Regions from separate parts of the Lacrimispora cavernae genome, predicted to be linked through region 1. Evidence: a T-box and tRNA genes for the amino acid it is inferred to sense, from the RefSeq annotation. Region 1 holds a T-box; the other regions hold tRNA genes.
The links. The T-box of region 1 lies ahead of ABFV83_RS05060 (valine--tRNA ligase). A T-box ahead of a tRNA ligase gene usually reads a tRNA of that ligase, here a tRNA-Val.
Positions count from the first base shown of each region.

Region 1 (3,820 bases):
AGAGAGTTAACCTTGGACAAGATCCATTTATCCGCAAGAGTAAGTTCTGAAAGCTCTGCCTTTGCCTCCGGCGCTTTCTCTATATTCATCATAATGAAACGGGAAGCATTCCATACTTTATTGGCAAAATTTCTGCTGGCTTCCACACGCTCCCAGTAGAAACGCATGTCATTACCAGGGGCATTGCCGGTGATCAGGGTCATGCGCAGGGCATCGGCACCGTACTTTTCGATGACCTCCAGAGGATCGATTCCGTTTCCTAAGGATTTACTCATCTTACGGCCTTCGGAATCCCTTACCAGGCCATGCATCAGCACCGTGTGGAAGGGAAGCTTTCCGGTATGCTCGATACCGGAAAATACCATGCGGATTACCCAGAAGAAAATAATGTCATAGCCTGTAACCAGCACATCGGTTGGATAGAAGTATTTTAAGTCCTCTGTTTCCTCCAGCCAGCCTAAGGTGGAGAAAGGCCAGAGAGCAGAGGAAAACCAGGTGTCAAGGGTATCCTCATCCTGAATCAGATGGGTTCCACCGCATTTGGGACATACTGTGGGAACTTCTTTTGACACGATAATCTCCCCACACTGGTCACAATAATAGGCCGGTATGCGGTGTCCCCACCAAAGCTGTCTGGAAATACACCAGTCACGGATATTTTCAAGCCAGTGAAGGTAGGTCTTATCAAATCTTTCCGGAACAAATTTCAGTTCTCCCGTTTTCAGCGCCTCAATTGCTGGCTTTGCCATCTCTTCCATCTTGACAAACCACTGCTGCTTTACCATAGGCTCTACTGTGGCCTTACAGCGGTCATGGGTTCCTACCGCATGGGTATGGGGAGCCACCTTTACCAAAAGGCCCAGCTCCTCAAGGTCCTTTACAATAGCTTTTCTGGCTTCATAACGTTCCATGCCATGGTATTTGCTGCCGGGAAGGTTGATGGTGGCATCGTCATTCATGACGTTGATTTCAGGAAGGCTGTGTCTCTTTCCCACCTCAAAGTCATTGGGATCGTGGGCCGGGGTGATCTTCACACAGCCGGTTCCAAATTCCTTATCTACATAGGAATCTGCTACCACCGGTATTTCCCGTCCTGTAAGGGGAAGCTCCAACATCTTGCCGACAAGGTCCTGATAGCGCTCATCTTCCGGGTTTACTGCCACAGCAGTATCTCCAAGAAGGGTTTCAGGCCTGGTGGTTGCAATCTCCACAAACCTGCTTTTTTCTCCTGCGATGGGATAATTGATGTGCCAGAAGAAGCCGTTCTGGTCCTCATGCTCCACTTCCGCATCAGAAATGGAAGTCTGGCATACCGGACACCAGTTTACAATACGGGAGCCTTTATAAATATAACCTTTTTCATAGAGCCTGATAAAAACTTCCTGTACGGCTGCCGAACAGCCTTCATCCATGGTAAAACGCTCTCTGTCCCAGTCAGCAGAGGATCCCATCTTATGAAGCTGGTTGATGATCCGGCCGCCATAATCCTTTCTCCAGTCCCAGCATTTCTCCAGAAAGCCTTCCCTGCCAAGGTCCTCCTTGTCAATTCCCTGTTTCTTTAAGCTCTCAATAACTTTGACTTCTGTCGCAATGGCCGCATGATCCGTACCCGGCTGCCACAAGGCCTCGTAACCCTGCATCCTCTTATAGCGGATAAGAATATCCTGCATGGTGTTGTCTAAGGCATGCCCCATATGAAGCTGTCCCGTAATATTGGGAGGCGGCATTACAATGGTAAAGGGCTTTTTATCCTTATTTGGTTCTGCATGAAAATACTTCTTATCCAGCCATTTCTCATAAAGCTTGCCTTCAATCCCTGCCGGATTATAGGTCTTCTCTAATTCTTTCATCATGTTCTCCTTCCTTCTCACCACCGTGCGTTCCGGGTTTCAAATTTTACCCATGGGCGGAGTTGCGCATCCATATGGAACGCCTTCGTATATCAGGGCATTTCAAAGAAACTTCCAGGTATACAAAAAGCCCTCTGCATCACCAGGATGCAAAGGGCGAATCAACGCGGTACCACCTTTATTCATATGGCAGATTTTGCCATATCTCATATAGCCTGTAACGCAGCCACGCGTGAAAGCCTACTGAACTTTAAATTTCAGCCTTCCGGTTCTGAAGCTACCTTCCGCATACACTTCCTTAACCGTCTTTCAGCCGGTGAACGGTTTTCTCTTTCAGGGTTATAAGCGTACTCCTCTTCTTCTCTACCTTTTCCTTATTCCTGCCCATGCTTTTTGGCATACAGGGTGTTTCTTTATACCATGTAATGATAGTGGCTTTTTACAGATTTGTCAAGACATAATATTCCGGTATTCCTGTTTCCATCTCTGGATAAGCTCGCCGGCTCCCTGTAAACGTTTGATCGGGTCCTTTTGAAACAGCTGCTCAAGCTCTTTTAAGCTGTCTGCCTCAGCCGCCAGCGCTTCTGCCTTTTCCTTTTCTGTTTCGCATTCCTGCCTCATTTCATCTGTAATAAGAGCCTGAAACCGTTCATTTAACATCAGGCCCGGATTCCACTGGGCCAGATGGCATATTCTTTTTAAAATCTCAACATTTTTCACCAGATCAAAGGATTTTTGGTAGGCCTGGCAGGCTTTATCAGTCATAAACAGCCTGGCATAGGCCGCTCCCAGATTATTATAGATTTTAGCCCGAAAGGCGTCATCCCCCCGGTTCCCTTTTGGAAGATCCAGGATCTGACCGTATTCTGCGATAGCCTTTCCATATTGTTTTCTGGAGAACAGGTAATCCGCCTTTGTCTTTAAAAACTCCTGGGCAGGCATCCGGCGGTATGCAGTCAGACTCTGCCGGAACCGGCCGACCTCAGAAGCAGTATAGTAATCACATTCGTGAAGGATCGTGACAAGAAGCTCATCCGGTTCCTCTCCGCTTTCCTGCCATTTTTCCAGCTTGGCAGCCAGAAAAGCCATATCCAGATCCTCTCTGATAAACTGAATCAGACTATTATCCACAAATTGATCCATGACCAAAAGGGGATTATTATAAATCACATAGCAAAGCTCCTGGGAGGAAAACAGGCGGATTCCCAGGCCTTCAAAATAAAAGGGGTGTTTGACCGGCTCCTGCCGGCAAAGAATCAGACTCATAGCATAACCTCTTGCCTTATGACGGCATCCGTGGCCGGAAATATTTCACCAAAGCCCTTGTCCTTTAGTACTACTGCCATGGTTTTTTCATCCAGAAACCCAAAACTGATCCCTATCCTCAGGTTTTTGTCCTTCCGGTCCGGAAATCCTTCCAGCGGGATCTTTACCAGCCGTTTCTGCTTTGGGTCCATGGGCGTTACCATGAATTCCACGTAATCCTGATGATCCACAATTAAATCCACGCTGCTCTTTGCTTCATACCAGCTGTCCCCAGCAGCAGCTACAACCAGCTGGGTTTCCCGTTCCTTATGAAGCACCTTCATGGAAATGGTGGAATGAAGCCGCCCCTCGCAGATGCAGGTAAAGGGATAGGAGGTCTTATCCTGAAGGTAATCCATTCCCTTAAAAGCCGCGCCCCTGGCAAACAGCTCCGGCTCCATATATACCTTCCTCCGGGAACAGAGTATCTTCATGGAATCTCCCGCCCAGTCGTGGCGCTCAAAGCCCTTTCCCGTCAGAAATACAGATGAAAATAATTTCTTCTGGAGAAGCCTGTCCACGCAGGAGCTTAAGATCTTATCCGCCAGCTTTCCTCCGGAAGGCGTTTCTAAAATATCCAGATTAAAGCTTTCCTCCAAAGCCTCATCCTCCGCAATCACCACCATCTTCCGAAGGCCTCTCTGTACCTTGAGTTCATGATAGTG
Region 1 covers NZ_CP157940.1:1,068,224-1,072,043, reverse strand. Annotated here, with positions in the region: gene ABFV83_RS05060 (valine--tRNA ligase) at 1-1,850, opposite strand, end outside; T-box leader at 2,000-2,223, opposite strand; gene ABFV83_RS05055 (hypothetical protein) at 2,301-3,116, opposite strand; gene ABFV83_RS05050 (DUF5716 family protein) at 3,113-3,820, opposite strand, start outside.

Region 2 (3,820 bases), 960 kb from region 1:
CCAAATGGCGGAAGACGTACGCCGTACTGCCCCATCGAGCCTGCCTCAGGATCTTCTTAACACAGCTTTCCAGAAGGTATCCGGCAATGCTTCCTACGATTACGCCCTTGCCTCCCTTTCCGGTACCGGCCGCATGGCGGAATTTATGCACTTTGACCGTACTGCTTATGGCGCCCTGGTTACCAAAAATACTGTCTGCACCGGCTACTCCAGAGCGCTGAAAGGAATATGTGACCAGCTGGGAATCCCCTGTTGGGTCATAATCGGTACAAAAAAAGGAATCGCACACAGTTGGAATGCCGTTAAACTGGGCGACCAGACTTCCTATATAGACTGTACCGCTGCCGCCGTGGGAGAACTGGAATTCGATCCTTTCCTGTTTGACAAGGCACTGGCTGACCGATATCAATACTCTCCCGCCTTATATTCCATCCCGCCGTGGGAGTCGGGGAGCCGATGAAACGTACTCTTATCATAATGCTGCCCTGTTTCAAGGTAACCGACGCTGCCACCATTGCAGCCATTATTGAACGCTGCAAGGCACAGGATACCCAGAAAAAAGGATACCGTGTTTGAAAAAGAGGGCTTTGAGCTTCTGGAAAATATTCTGAAAGAATTCGGACAATTGAGGGAACTGGTTCTCTATGAAAACTTTGTGGCCACAGTTTACTCTTGAATGAAAGACATGCCTTATAGGATTTACATATATTTCCCGGTGTAACGAAGCGTCTGGTAGTAATCTCCACTAATTCTATCTATTATCTCCTCAGAAAAGTTACGCCACAGAAAGAAGACGGATATTTCGTAGAGGAGGATGGCGAACCCGGAGTACAGCGGGCATCTGTGCCATCGGATTTATGATCTGTCCGCCCTGCGGGAGGCGGGAGTACGTCTGCCGGATACTCCCCTTGAGACGGGATTGAAAGTACACTTAAAATCACTGGGATATCTTTAAGATCATTTTGAACCCATAATTAAATCTCATCTTTTTTAATCTTTCAATCAGTGCTATAATAAGAATTGCAGGGTCGTGCTTGCTGCGGTCCTGTAATTTTATGCAATGATTGGAGTGAAACTTATGAACATCGTACTATTAGAATCCCTGGGCATCCCGGACTGCCTTTTAAATGAATACGCAAAGCCTCTGACGGATGCCGGTCACTGCTTCACCTCCTATCCGAAGGATACGGATCCAGAAGTCCAGATTCAACGGGCCAAACAGGCAGATGTCATCATGATTGCCAACATGCCTCTGCCCGGGCAGGTAATATCCGCCTGTGAGCATTTAAAATTCATAGATGTTGCATTTACAGGTGTTGACCACGTAGACCTGGAAGCAGCAAGAAAAAGAGGAATCAAGGTCAGCAATGCAGCCGGATACTCCACCGAAGCCGTGGCAGAGCTTACGATCTGCATGATGCTCTCTCTTCTTCGCAATGTGCCCCAGGTGGAAGCCCGGTGCAGGGAAGGGAAAACAAAGGACGGCCTGATAGGCTGCGAGATTATGGGAAAAACAGTGGGCATCATAGGCGCCGGCGCGATTGGTACAAGGACTGCCGAACTCTGTTCCGCCTTTGGCTGTAAGGTTCTTGGATACAAACGGCGTCTGACCGGGAGCGAGCCTTCATTTATTGAATTCGTATCCCTTGACGAGCTGTTATCCCGTTCTGACATTGTAAGCCTTCATTGTCCTTTAAACGATGATTCCCGCCATTTAATAAACCGGGACACCATTGCCAAAATGAAAAAGGGCGCATACTTAATCAACGCTGCAAGAGGGCCTGTTGTGGATTCCAATGCCTTGGCTGAAGCGTTAAATAACGGCTATCTTTCCGGTGCCGGAATCGATGTCTTTGAGACAGAACCTCCCCTTGATCCGGAACATCCCCTTCTTAAAAGCAAGAATACCATCGTTACCCCTCACGTGGCCTTTGCCTCGGTGCAATCCATGGAGGCCCGGGCAAAAATCGTTTTTGACAACATTAAAAATTGGATGGAAGGCTGTCAGTCAAACATCATTCTTTAAAATATTTGCCGGGTAAAAAGCAAGAGATTTTTTGTCTCATTTGCATAAAAAATACTTGTAATTCAGAATCTTCGTGCTATAATTTAGACATGGGGATATAGCTCAGATGGGAGAGCGATGCGTTCGCAACGCATAGGTCACGAGTTCGAGTCTCGCTATCTCCATGTAATGGAAGTATAGCTCAGCTGGGATGAGCGTTCGCCTCACACGCGAAAGGTCATGGGTTCGAGCCCCATTACTTCCAGTATCCCATAAACTAAGAAAACACCGGAATTCCTGCAATATAAGGAATCCCGGTGTTTTTGTTTTTCATAGAATATGGTTATTTTTCAGATTTTGATACCCAAGCGACACTTATCCACAATAATGTGGAAATAATTGTGGATTGATTGTTAATGTCTGAACATTCGACACAAAGCCGCAAATTATTACAGGTTTACTGTCATTAATTATACACAATCACAAAGTAAGGCAAGCTTGAAGGCATGTTACCAGCATCATGCTGATAGTTAGAAATTGTTTCATTTACAAAATAAAAAATCTCCTAATATGCATCGATCATTTTTACCTTTTCGTCCCGCCCCATCAGCTCATAATAATTACGCCATTCTTCAAGGGAATGTAAAGGAATTCCAATACCATTTACTTCTGTATAATCATTGATTTCTTTCTTTTTCAAAGGAAAATAATATTCCTTATCATTATTAACAATAGTAAAACCTGCCATTACATCAATATCAACTCCGTCAACGATGAACTCCATAAAACTTTTGGATTTGTATTTAGCATTTGGATTCGGCTTCTGAAGATTTCCAAGAGATAACAAAACATCTTTAATTATTTCCGCATCTTCTTCAACCGCTATAATATCTATATCATGAAATTCAGATGTGATTCCTTTGAAGTATAACAACAAAGAGGCTCCAATGGCCCATGTAACATTTTTCTGATTTAATTCTTTCGCAATTTGTGATAATACTGTCAGCTTATTTTCTATACTTTCCATATCAACACCCCCTGAATTACTATTTATATATGACTTTATCCCAAAAACAACCAGCTATCAATATTTAGTTTCCAATGTACTATTCTTACTTTCACAAACTCTTCACAGTTTTATCAAATTCCCGTCACAAATTTCCGGTATATTAAAGACTGTAAAGAGGCCAATAACCTTAAAAGTAGTACTTTTTTTCATAACAGCCGGCAGGATCGCCCCGATCTCGCCGGCTCCCTCCCTTTTTATCACACAAATCTTTAATCACTTTACTTATTACTTATTGCACTAAAAAACTGTCAACTAAATATTGATCGTTGGCTGCTTTCTCCGTAATATCTGTCTGCTGTCTGAATAGTACCTCAAAAAACTTCCGTTATCCCTCCATTATCATCGCTGTTTCAATTTTCCCTATGCACTCCACCAGCTTTAGCCAAACAACCTGATGCACTCTTTTACCCATGTACAGCAAAAACACCGGGAATCCCTGCTTCCGCCAGGATTCCGGTGTTTCTATTTTTTGAAAGATATGGAACTATTTTTTACCCTGGTACTCTTTTCTGCAATTAATATTTTCCCAGTTTCATATGTCCTGCAAGTTCTGTTTTTGATCTTTGTTTAATTACCCATGCTTCATCCTTTGCCTGGGTAAAAGCGGATACACATTTAGGATCTAAATTATCCTCAATACCTTCCTTACTTAATGCAATGATTTTTTCTGCCAATGTGATGATTTCCATATGAATGGCATTGGTCCGGTCAGAGCGATAGATTCTCTCAGCATCTTCGTCACTGAG
Region 2 covers NZ_CP157940.1:2,031,445-2,035,264, forward strand. Annotated here, with positions in the region: gene ABFV83_RS09670 (transglutaminase domain-containing protein) at 1-460, shown strand, start outside; gene ABFV83_RS09675 (hypothetical protein) at 815-955, shown strand; gene ABFV83_RS09680 (2-hydroxyacid dehydrogenase) at 1,079-2,026, shown strand; tRNA gene ABFV83_RS09685 (tRNA-Ala) at 2,118-2,190, shown strand; tRNA gene ABFV83_RS09690 (tRNA-Val) at 2,197-2,270, shown strand; gene ABFV83_RS09695 (hypothetical protein) at 2,571-3,032, opposite strand; gene ABFV83_RS09700 (rubredoxin-like domain-containing protein) at 3,590-3,820, opposite strand, start outside.
Region 2: it has a tRNA-Val gene. The T-box ahead of ABFV83_RS05060 (valine--tRNA ligase) is inferred to sense a tRNA for this amino acid. The anticodon was not compared.

Region 3 (3,820 bases), 500 kb from region 1:
CAAAGGCTATTGTTTCCGCGAGAGGTATCTTATAATATTCGCAGAGCCTTATCAGCCCCATGGCTTTTGAAGCTTTCCGTTCCACCACGTCCGCTCCCCGTTTGTCGGCAAACATATGCACATGGATTTCCGGAAATACCTCTTCCATGGCTTTTGCGCCTGCTTCATCTCCAATATAGGCCATGGTCCTCACTTCCAGATCCATAAGTATTCCCGGATCCTTAAATCTTCTTCCGCATTCTCCCCAGAGATTTGCATCATGCCTTTCAACCACTTCCGGATGAACATAATAATCCCATTCCCCGACAGTAGTTCCCACGCTGTAAGGGGTTTTCTCCGTATAGGCCAGAATCTGCCTCAGCAGGTCCTTATCAAAGGTATGCTCATAAATGACCTTATCTCCCACGGTTACTTTTGTTCCATTGAGATGGATGATCGCCTCCGGCCTTACCACATCCCGAATAGCAGTGCTGAAAAGAGAATCCATATCTCTGCCCGTTGCCAGAACAATGGTATAATTTTCTCTCAGCTTTTCTATGGTTTCCAAAGCGCTGGCAGGAATTGTCCAGTCTTTATGGTCCAGCAGTGTCATATCTACATCAAAGCTTACAATTGGTTTCATCTATATTCACCTGTTTTTCTTCCTAAAATAATCGTCTCTTTATCATAATATATTAAATTTGAAAATTTTTCAAGAAATATACTTTACCAATTGGAAATTTTCTGCTATAATGTCATAGTGTCATGGGAACGGAGTATGGCGTAGCTTGGTAGCGCGCTCGGCTGGGGGCCGAGAGGTCGCAGGTTCAAATCCTGTTACTCCGACTGACAATTTACTTAAGAATGCCGGTTTGCCTTATTAATATAAGGTTCCCGGTATTTTTTTGTATCATAATTGCGCGTACTGCCTGCGCTTTTTTCTAACGATTTACGTCACAATTGGTTTATGAAATCAGGAGGTGTTTCTTATGAGTTACCATTATCTTGACATGGAACATTATCTGCGTAAGGATCAGTTTGACCTTTTCCGTAATCTCGCTTATCCATATGTAGGTATGACCGTAAATTTGGACATTACAAGTTTCATGAGCTACATAAAAGAAAAGAAGCTGCCCTTTTATTTGACTTTCCTTTACGCGACAGCCCAAACAGCCAACTCTATCCCGGAATTTCGCCGCCGTATTCAAGAAGACGTGATCATCGAATATGATCATTGCATTCCTTCCTATACCCTGGCGTTAGAAAATGAAAATTATTGTTACTGCACTGCAGACGACCGGCTGCCCTTTAACGCCTTTTTAGAGGATGGGAAACAGCGGCAGGAAAAGGCCAGACAGAGCCAGGTCCTATCAGACGGAAGAAACCAGAAACAGCTTTTTTTCTTTTCCAGCATTCCCTGGGTAAGCTACACTTCCATCATTCAGCCGGTTCCCATTCCTGCAGACAGCAATCCCCGTATTACCTGGGGAAAATATTTTAAATCAGAGGGAACTTTAAGAATACCGGTATCGGTCCTGGTTAATCATGCCCTTATGGATGGATTCCATATTTCTAAGTTTTTTATGGAACTTCAAAGCAGGTGTGACAACATGGATTGGCTGCTGTAAATTCTTCAAATTTATGGAAGAATTTCGCTTGCCTTTTTTCAGATTTTCAGTTACAATGCTCTCATGGAGACATAGCTCAGCTGGGAGAGCATCTGCTTGACGTGTAGAGGGTCGCAGGTTCGAGTCCTGTTGTCTCCATTAGCTGATATAGGGACGAAATTTAGGACAGTTTGATTGGACTGATTTGAATTTCGGCCCTATATTTATGTCAAAAACCTTGATATTATTAGGATTCCGGTTCAAAAGAAACTATGGTGCTTTCAACATTGTTTACTGCGTATACCGCCTTTAAGTGCTATCCATAGTCTACATGTATTTTCTCTAAGCCTGCTTGAAAAGGACTTTTCTCAATAGAACGTTCATTGCATCTGTGATATGATTTTAGCAAAAAGTTTAGATTTATATTGATACGCAATGGTAAAAGATATGGGGAGGCGCTTAAAATGAATGCATTTCTATTAATATCACCTATCTTTCTCATAAGGTTCGGCTTGCTAAAAATGATTAATAAAGATGCTTTAAGCCGTGCCGCTTTCTTTGCCCCATTAGTGGGCAGTGAAAAGGTTGCCTACCTTTTTTATCAGCTTTCAAATGCTTTTATTATCTTATATTCGATTTTTTTGAAAATCCAGACTAAACCTCCCCTGTTTTTTATGGCCTTATTTACCTACATCTTGGGCATCAGTATTCTTATAATTGCTACTGTTAACTTTGCAAAACCTGGCCAAAGCGGAATAAATACAAACGGAATATATAAGATTTCCCGAAACCCTATGTATGTAGGATATTTCATATACTTCTTAGGCTGTGTATTGTTAACACATTCTATACTACTGCTTATATCTCTGCTTGTTTTTCAAATATCTGCACACTGGATTATTCTTTCCGAAGAAAGATGGTGTGTCAACAAATTTGGGACAGAATATATAAACTATATGAATAAGGTTAAGCGGTACATTTAGTATACCTTATCCCTAAGACGGAGGATACATCATCGTGATATTTTAAACCATTTGGTTTGCTTTCATTTACAGACCACAGCCTATTTATATCAAAATGTGTGTGCGATATTCTTCCCTGCCGGCTTTGCTATGAAGTCCCCCTGACTAACGGCTCTTTCCTCATCATTTATGCGTAAAGTTCCGGTTCCGGAAAGGATCATAAAAAATTCTTCCTGCTGTGAATGGCTGTAAAATTTTGTACTATAAGCTTTAGGCGGAACATAATCAATATTAACGTAAATTTTTTGACTCCCTGCGGCCTCTCCCAATGACTTTGTAGTTAAACCAACAGCATCATGCCAAATAAATTGTTCAGATAAATTACTTGTGTTTTTGATATCCATATAATCTCTCCATTCACACCTATAATCATTCCATGTAAACAGGATACTATATATTTTACCAACTATCAATATTAAGTGCTTAACGTATCATTTTCTTTCATAAACTCTTTACAGATCCATCAAACTCCCGGCATGAACTCCCCGATCTTGTCGGCTCCTCCCCCTTTTAGAAAAAGGAATTCCTGTAACTTTCCTGCAACGACTATGTATATAATTTATTTAATTTCATGATTTTTCCTCTTTCCAGAAATACACTCAATATGTATGTGCTACTTAACTCGTCTCCTGATTTCTATGTACACATGAGCCTATTGGATCTCTCAGCCGCAGATGTTATATGCTCTAAGTGACTTCTTAATCAGGATTTTTGTCATAACAAGTGAGAAAACTTAAAACATTTTTAACGCCGGAGGTGGCAGACAAAAAGAAACAACAGTGGATAGTTGACGAGGTCACCGCTGCTGCTGTACACCGAATATTTACCCTTACTATGAAAGTTATGGACCTTATCAAATTCAACGATTATGTCAGAGAAACAAATTGAGATACCGTCTGTACATATGGCTCGGCATGGCAAAGGGCGTGTTTATATCTGATTGTGACTTGCCTAAGGCTGCTTCAAATATGTAATTGATAAAAATGAGTAAGCTGTGTACTACCTTGCCTTGTTTGCTAAGGATGTTCCCATGTTGAGGCAACGGTATGATAAAAGGAAAATGTATGATATAATAAGTTCACTTTAAAAAGCAGGAGGGAAACAATATGATAATAAAAAATGACAAGCAATTCAATATGTTCCCCTCGCATGATGGGTTGAGAAAATATATTTTGTATTACAACATTGTATTTCCAGAGAAAGATACATTCA
Region 3 covers NZ_CP157940.1:570,551-574,370, reverse strand. Annotated here, with positions in the region: gene ABFV83_RS02785 (HAD family hydrolase) at 1-622, opposite strand, end outside; tRNA gene ABFV83_RS02780 (tRNA-Pro) at 752-825, shown strand; gene ABFV83_RS02775 (CatA-like O-acetyltransferase) at 969-1,607, shown strand; tRNA gene ABFV83_RS02770 (tRNA-Val) at 1,673-1,745, shown strand; gene ABFV83_RS02765 (methyltransferase) at 2,051-2,569, shown strand; gene ABFV83_RS02760 (cupin domain-containing protein) at 2,659-2,952, opposite strand; gene ABFV83_RS02755 (helix-turn-helix transcriptional regulator) at 3,715-3,820, shown strand, end outside.
Region 3: it has a tRNA-Val gene. The T-box ahead of ABFV83_RS05060 (valine--tRNA ligase) is inferred to sense a tRNA for this amino acid. The anticodon was not compared.

Region 4 (3,820 bases), 1.2 Mb from region 1:
CGATTCCAAGGTGTTGCTGCCGTACATGCCATCCCAGGCGGAAGCGGCAGCCGTCACGGAAGAGGTATCGTTAATGGCAGTTCCGGCAAACAGGCCAAAGCCCTCATTAGAAAGTCCCAAAGCCGAGCCTAAAGCTGGAAAAAGCAGAGCAGCAATGATGTTGAAAAAAAAGATGACAGATATGGACTGGGCGATCTCACTGTCATTGGCGTCAATAACCGGAGCTGTGGCGGCAATGGCGGAACCTCCGCAGATGGACGAGCCAACGCCGATTAAAATGGCGGTCTTACCTGGGAGCCGCAGTGTTTTAGAAAGGATGAATGCAATCAACAGGGAAGTGGAGATGGTCGCCAGGATGATGGGCAGGGCTTCCCTGCCCTTTTGAAGAACTGTGGACAGGTTCATGGAGAAGCCCAGGAGAATCACGGCATATTGCAGGATTTTTTTTGAAGTAAAAGCCACTCCCGGCCGGAAAGATTCCTTCCTTTTTACAAAGGGTGCCATTGCCATGCCGATGAGAATGGCAAAAACAGGGCCGCCGATAACCGGGAAGGTTTTTCCTAAAAACCATGCGGGAGCGGATATGAAAAGGCAGAGAAGAATGCCTGGGGCGTATTTTTTCATGAATTAATCCTCCTTCTTGATCTGGTTTTATTATATTGGATCATAACAATAAAATAAAATGATTTATATTTATTAAACTATAAAAATATGTTATGGTTAATGGAGCAATCAAAAGGAGAATATAATTCATGCTGGATTTTCGGATTGATACGTTTCTTGCGGTATGCCGCTGCATGAACTTTACAAAGGCAGCCAGTGAACTTCATATCACCCAGCCTGCGGTGTCCCATCATATTCATTATTTAGAAAACAAGTATGGAACCAGACTGTTTGAATACAACGGAAAAAAGGTGAATTTGACGGAGGCGGGAAAAGTCTTTTTATCTGCCGCCATAACCATGAAGGATGATGAGCTGCATTTAAAAAAGATCATGGAGCAGCAATCGGGAAAAGGCGGGAGGCTGGTATTTGGCGCTACCATGACCATAGGAGAGTACGTGATGCCGGAAGCGCTCACAAGATTTCTTCATGTGTATCCGGAGACAGCGGTTCAGATGGTGGTCGGGGATACTAAGGAGCTGCTTGGGAAACTGAATGAAGGGGAGATTGAATTCGCTTTGGTGGAGGGGTTTTTCCTGAAAAAGGAATATGATTTTCTGGTTTTTGCCTCGGAGCCGTTTGCAGCTGTCTGTGCGCCTGACTATGAGTTTCAACGGGAGATCGCAAAAGTGGAGGATCTTCTCAGGGAAAGGCTTTTTATCCGGGAACCTGGTTCCGGAACCAGGTATGTCTTTGAGCGCTATCTGGAAGGGAAGAATTTATTGCTTCATGATTTCCCTAATATAATGGAAATCAGCAATATTAGCGCTATAAAACAAATGGTGGCTAAAGGGCAGGGAATCACATTTCTTTATGAGGCTGCGGTAAAGGAGGAATTAAACAGGGGCATTTTGAAAAAAATTGAATTGGAGGATTTTCAATTGACCCATGATTTTACATTTATCTGGAGGAAAGGAAGTATTTATAAATCCTATTATAAGGAGCTGTTTGACATCCTGCATGGGGAATGAAGGCCGGGAAAAGACATCTGTCAATCCTCCCGTTTACAAATCAACTGGATATACAGGTATGTCTTTTCGGTTCATCAGCATAAAAAATGACAAAATTCCCCGTAAAATCTAGGTTTTATAAAGAGGCAGGAAAAAATGAAAAAAATTGACAAAAAAGTGTTGACAATTAATACAATTAATATTATACTAATGAAGCAGTCGGGAACGGGAGAAAATAAAGAGCTCCTGACCAAGACAAGCACTGGGATCTTAGCTCAGCTGGGAGAGCATCTGCCTTACAAGCAGAGGGTCACAGGTTCGAGCCCTGTAGGTCCCATTGATAAGTAAATTGCTTATCACCAATTAAATATGGCGGAATAGCTCAGTTGGCCAGAGCACACGGTTCATACCCGTGGTGTCGAGAGTTCGAATCTCCCTTCCGCTACTTTTTAAGACATCTGTTATATAGCAGATGTCTTTTTTTCATCCCCATATAAAACCAGAGTTGTTCCATGGAGTTTAACCGAGCCAGGTAAGTCCCCCGCTTCAAATGGGAAAAGCAGTAAGTGGGGGTGCGGAGGGACGACCCATTGGTCATTGCGAATATCCGCTTGACAAGAAAATTTATGGAACTGCCACAATTACAGGATTGTAATGAGGCGTAACATTGTAAAGAAAGGTGCAGCTTCCTGCAGACGGAAAACTGAATGCAAAGACAAAGTGCACAAAATAAAAAAGAAATATCAGGAAAAGTATAAAAAATGACGATATCCATATTGACAAGTGATAATAACAGTGATAATATCAGTAATATAAACAGAAGAGCAAAGGAGATAGGGTTATGACAAAGAGAGAGCGGGTTTTAGCAGCCATCCAGGGAAAAGAGGTGGATTATGTGCCCACCGGATTTTCATTACACTTTCCGGAAAGCGAGGCAAAAGGGGAGAAGGGAGTGGAATCTCATCTTGAATTTTTCCGGCAGACCGATACGGATATTATCAAGATCATGAATGAGAACCTGGTTCCTGATGCAGGGGAAATCAGGACTCCTGAGGACTGGAATAAAATACCTCACTATTCCTTAAATGATGCCTTTATGAAAAGCCAGATTGAAATGGTAAAGAGAATCCTGGATAAGGCAGATCCTGATGCATTCTCCCTGGGCACGCTTCACGGCATTTGTGCATCCGCCATTCATCCCATTGAAGCGCGCTATGGTTATGAGAGCGTAAGAGAATTGTTCTGTACCCATATCAGGGAGAATAAGCAGCCGGTTCTGGAAGCATTTAAGAGAATTGCAGACGGCATGTGCCAGCTGGCAGTAAAATATAAGGAACTGGGACTGGATGGAATTTATTACGCAGCATTAGGGGGAGAGAAGCATTACTTTACGGATGAAGAGTTTTCGGAAATGATAGAACCTTTTGACAAGGAGATATTAAAAGCTTCCAAAGAAGCAGGATGTATCAATTTCCTTCATATGTGCAAAAATAATTTAAATATGAAGAGATACGAATCCTACAACGGCTTGGCTGATGTGGTAAACTGGGGCACTTATGAGACAGATTTCAGCCTTGAAGAGGGGAAACGGCTTTTCAACGGCATAACCGTCATGGGCGGACTTGCCAACAGAAGCGGAGTCATGGTAGAAGGGACCATAGATGAACTAAAAGCAGAAGCAAAAAAGGTGATTCGTGATTATGGAAAAACATCATTCATCCTTGGCGCTGACTGCACACTTCCTACAGAGATTCCTTATGACAGGATCCGTGCAATTGCAGAAGCGGCAAGAGAGATGTAAAAGGAGGAGAAAAAATGAAAAGAACAGTAGCAAGCCTTTTGGCAGCAGTGATGACAGCAGGCATGATTGCAGGCTGCGGAGGGAACGGCGCTGGTACGGACAGTACAACGGCAGCGGCTGGTGACAGCACCCAGACAGCAGACAAGGAAAAAAGTACGGCTGAGGATAAAACCGTTTATCCGGCAGGTACCATCACTATTTACGGCACGGGCCAGCCCCAGTATCTTCAGGAGTACTATGATGCCTGGCTGGCTGACCACAAAGATATTGCTCCGGATGTAAAGATTGAGATCGTACAGACAGAGGGACATGCCCAGAGCCGTGAAAAAATCACCATGACTGCACTGGCAGGAGCAGATGACGACCTTCCTGATGCTACATATCTAGACCCGGTGAATATCATGGA
Region 4 covers NZ_CP157940.1:2,246,491-2,250,310, reverse strand. Annotated here, with positions in the region: gene ABFV83_RS10730 (YeiH family protein) at 1-624, opposite strand, end outside; gene ABFV83_RS10725 (LysR family transcriptional regulator) at 753-1,634, shown strand; tRNA gene ABFV83_RS10720 (tRNA-Val) at 1,878-1,950, shown strand; tRNA gene ABFV83_RS10715 (tRNA-Met) at 1,985-2,058, shown strand; gene ABFV83_RS10710 (uroporphyrinogen decarboxylase family protein) at 2,455-3,414, shown strand; gene ABFV83_RS10705 (extracellular solute-binding protein) at 3,429-3,820, shown strand, end outside.
Region 4: it has a tRNA-Val gene. The T-box ahead of ABFV83_RS05060 (valine--tRNA ligase) is inferred to sense a tRNA for this amino acid. The anticodon was not compared.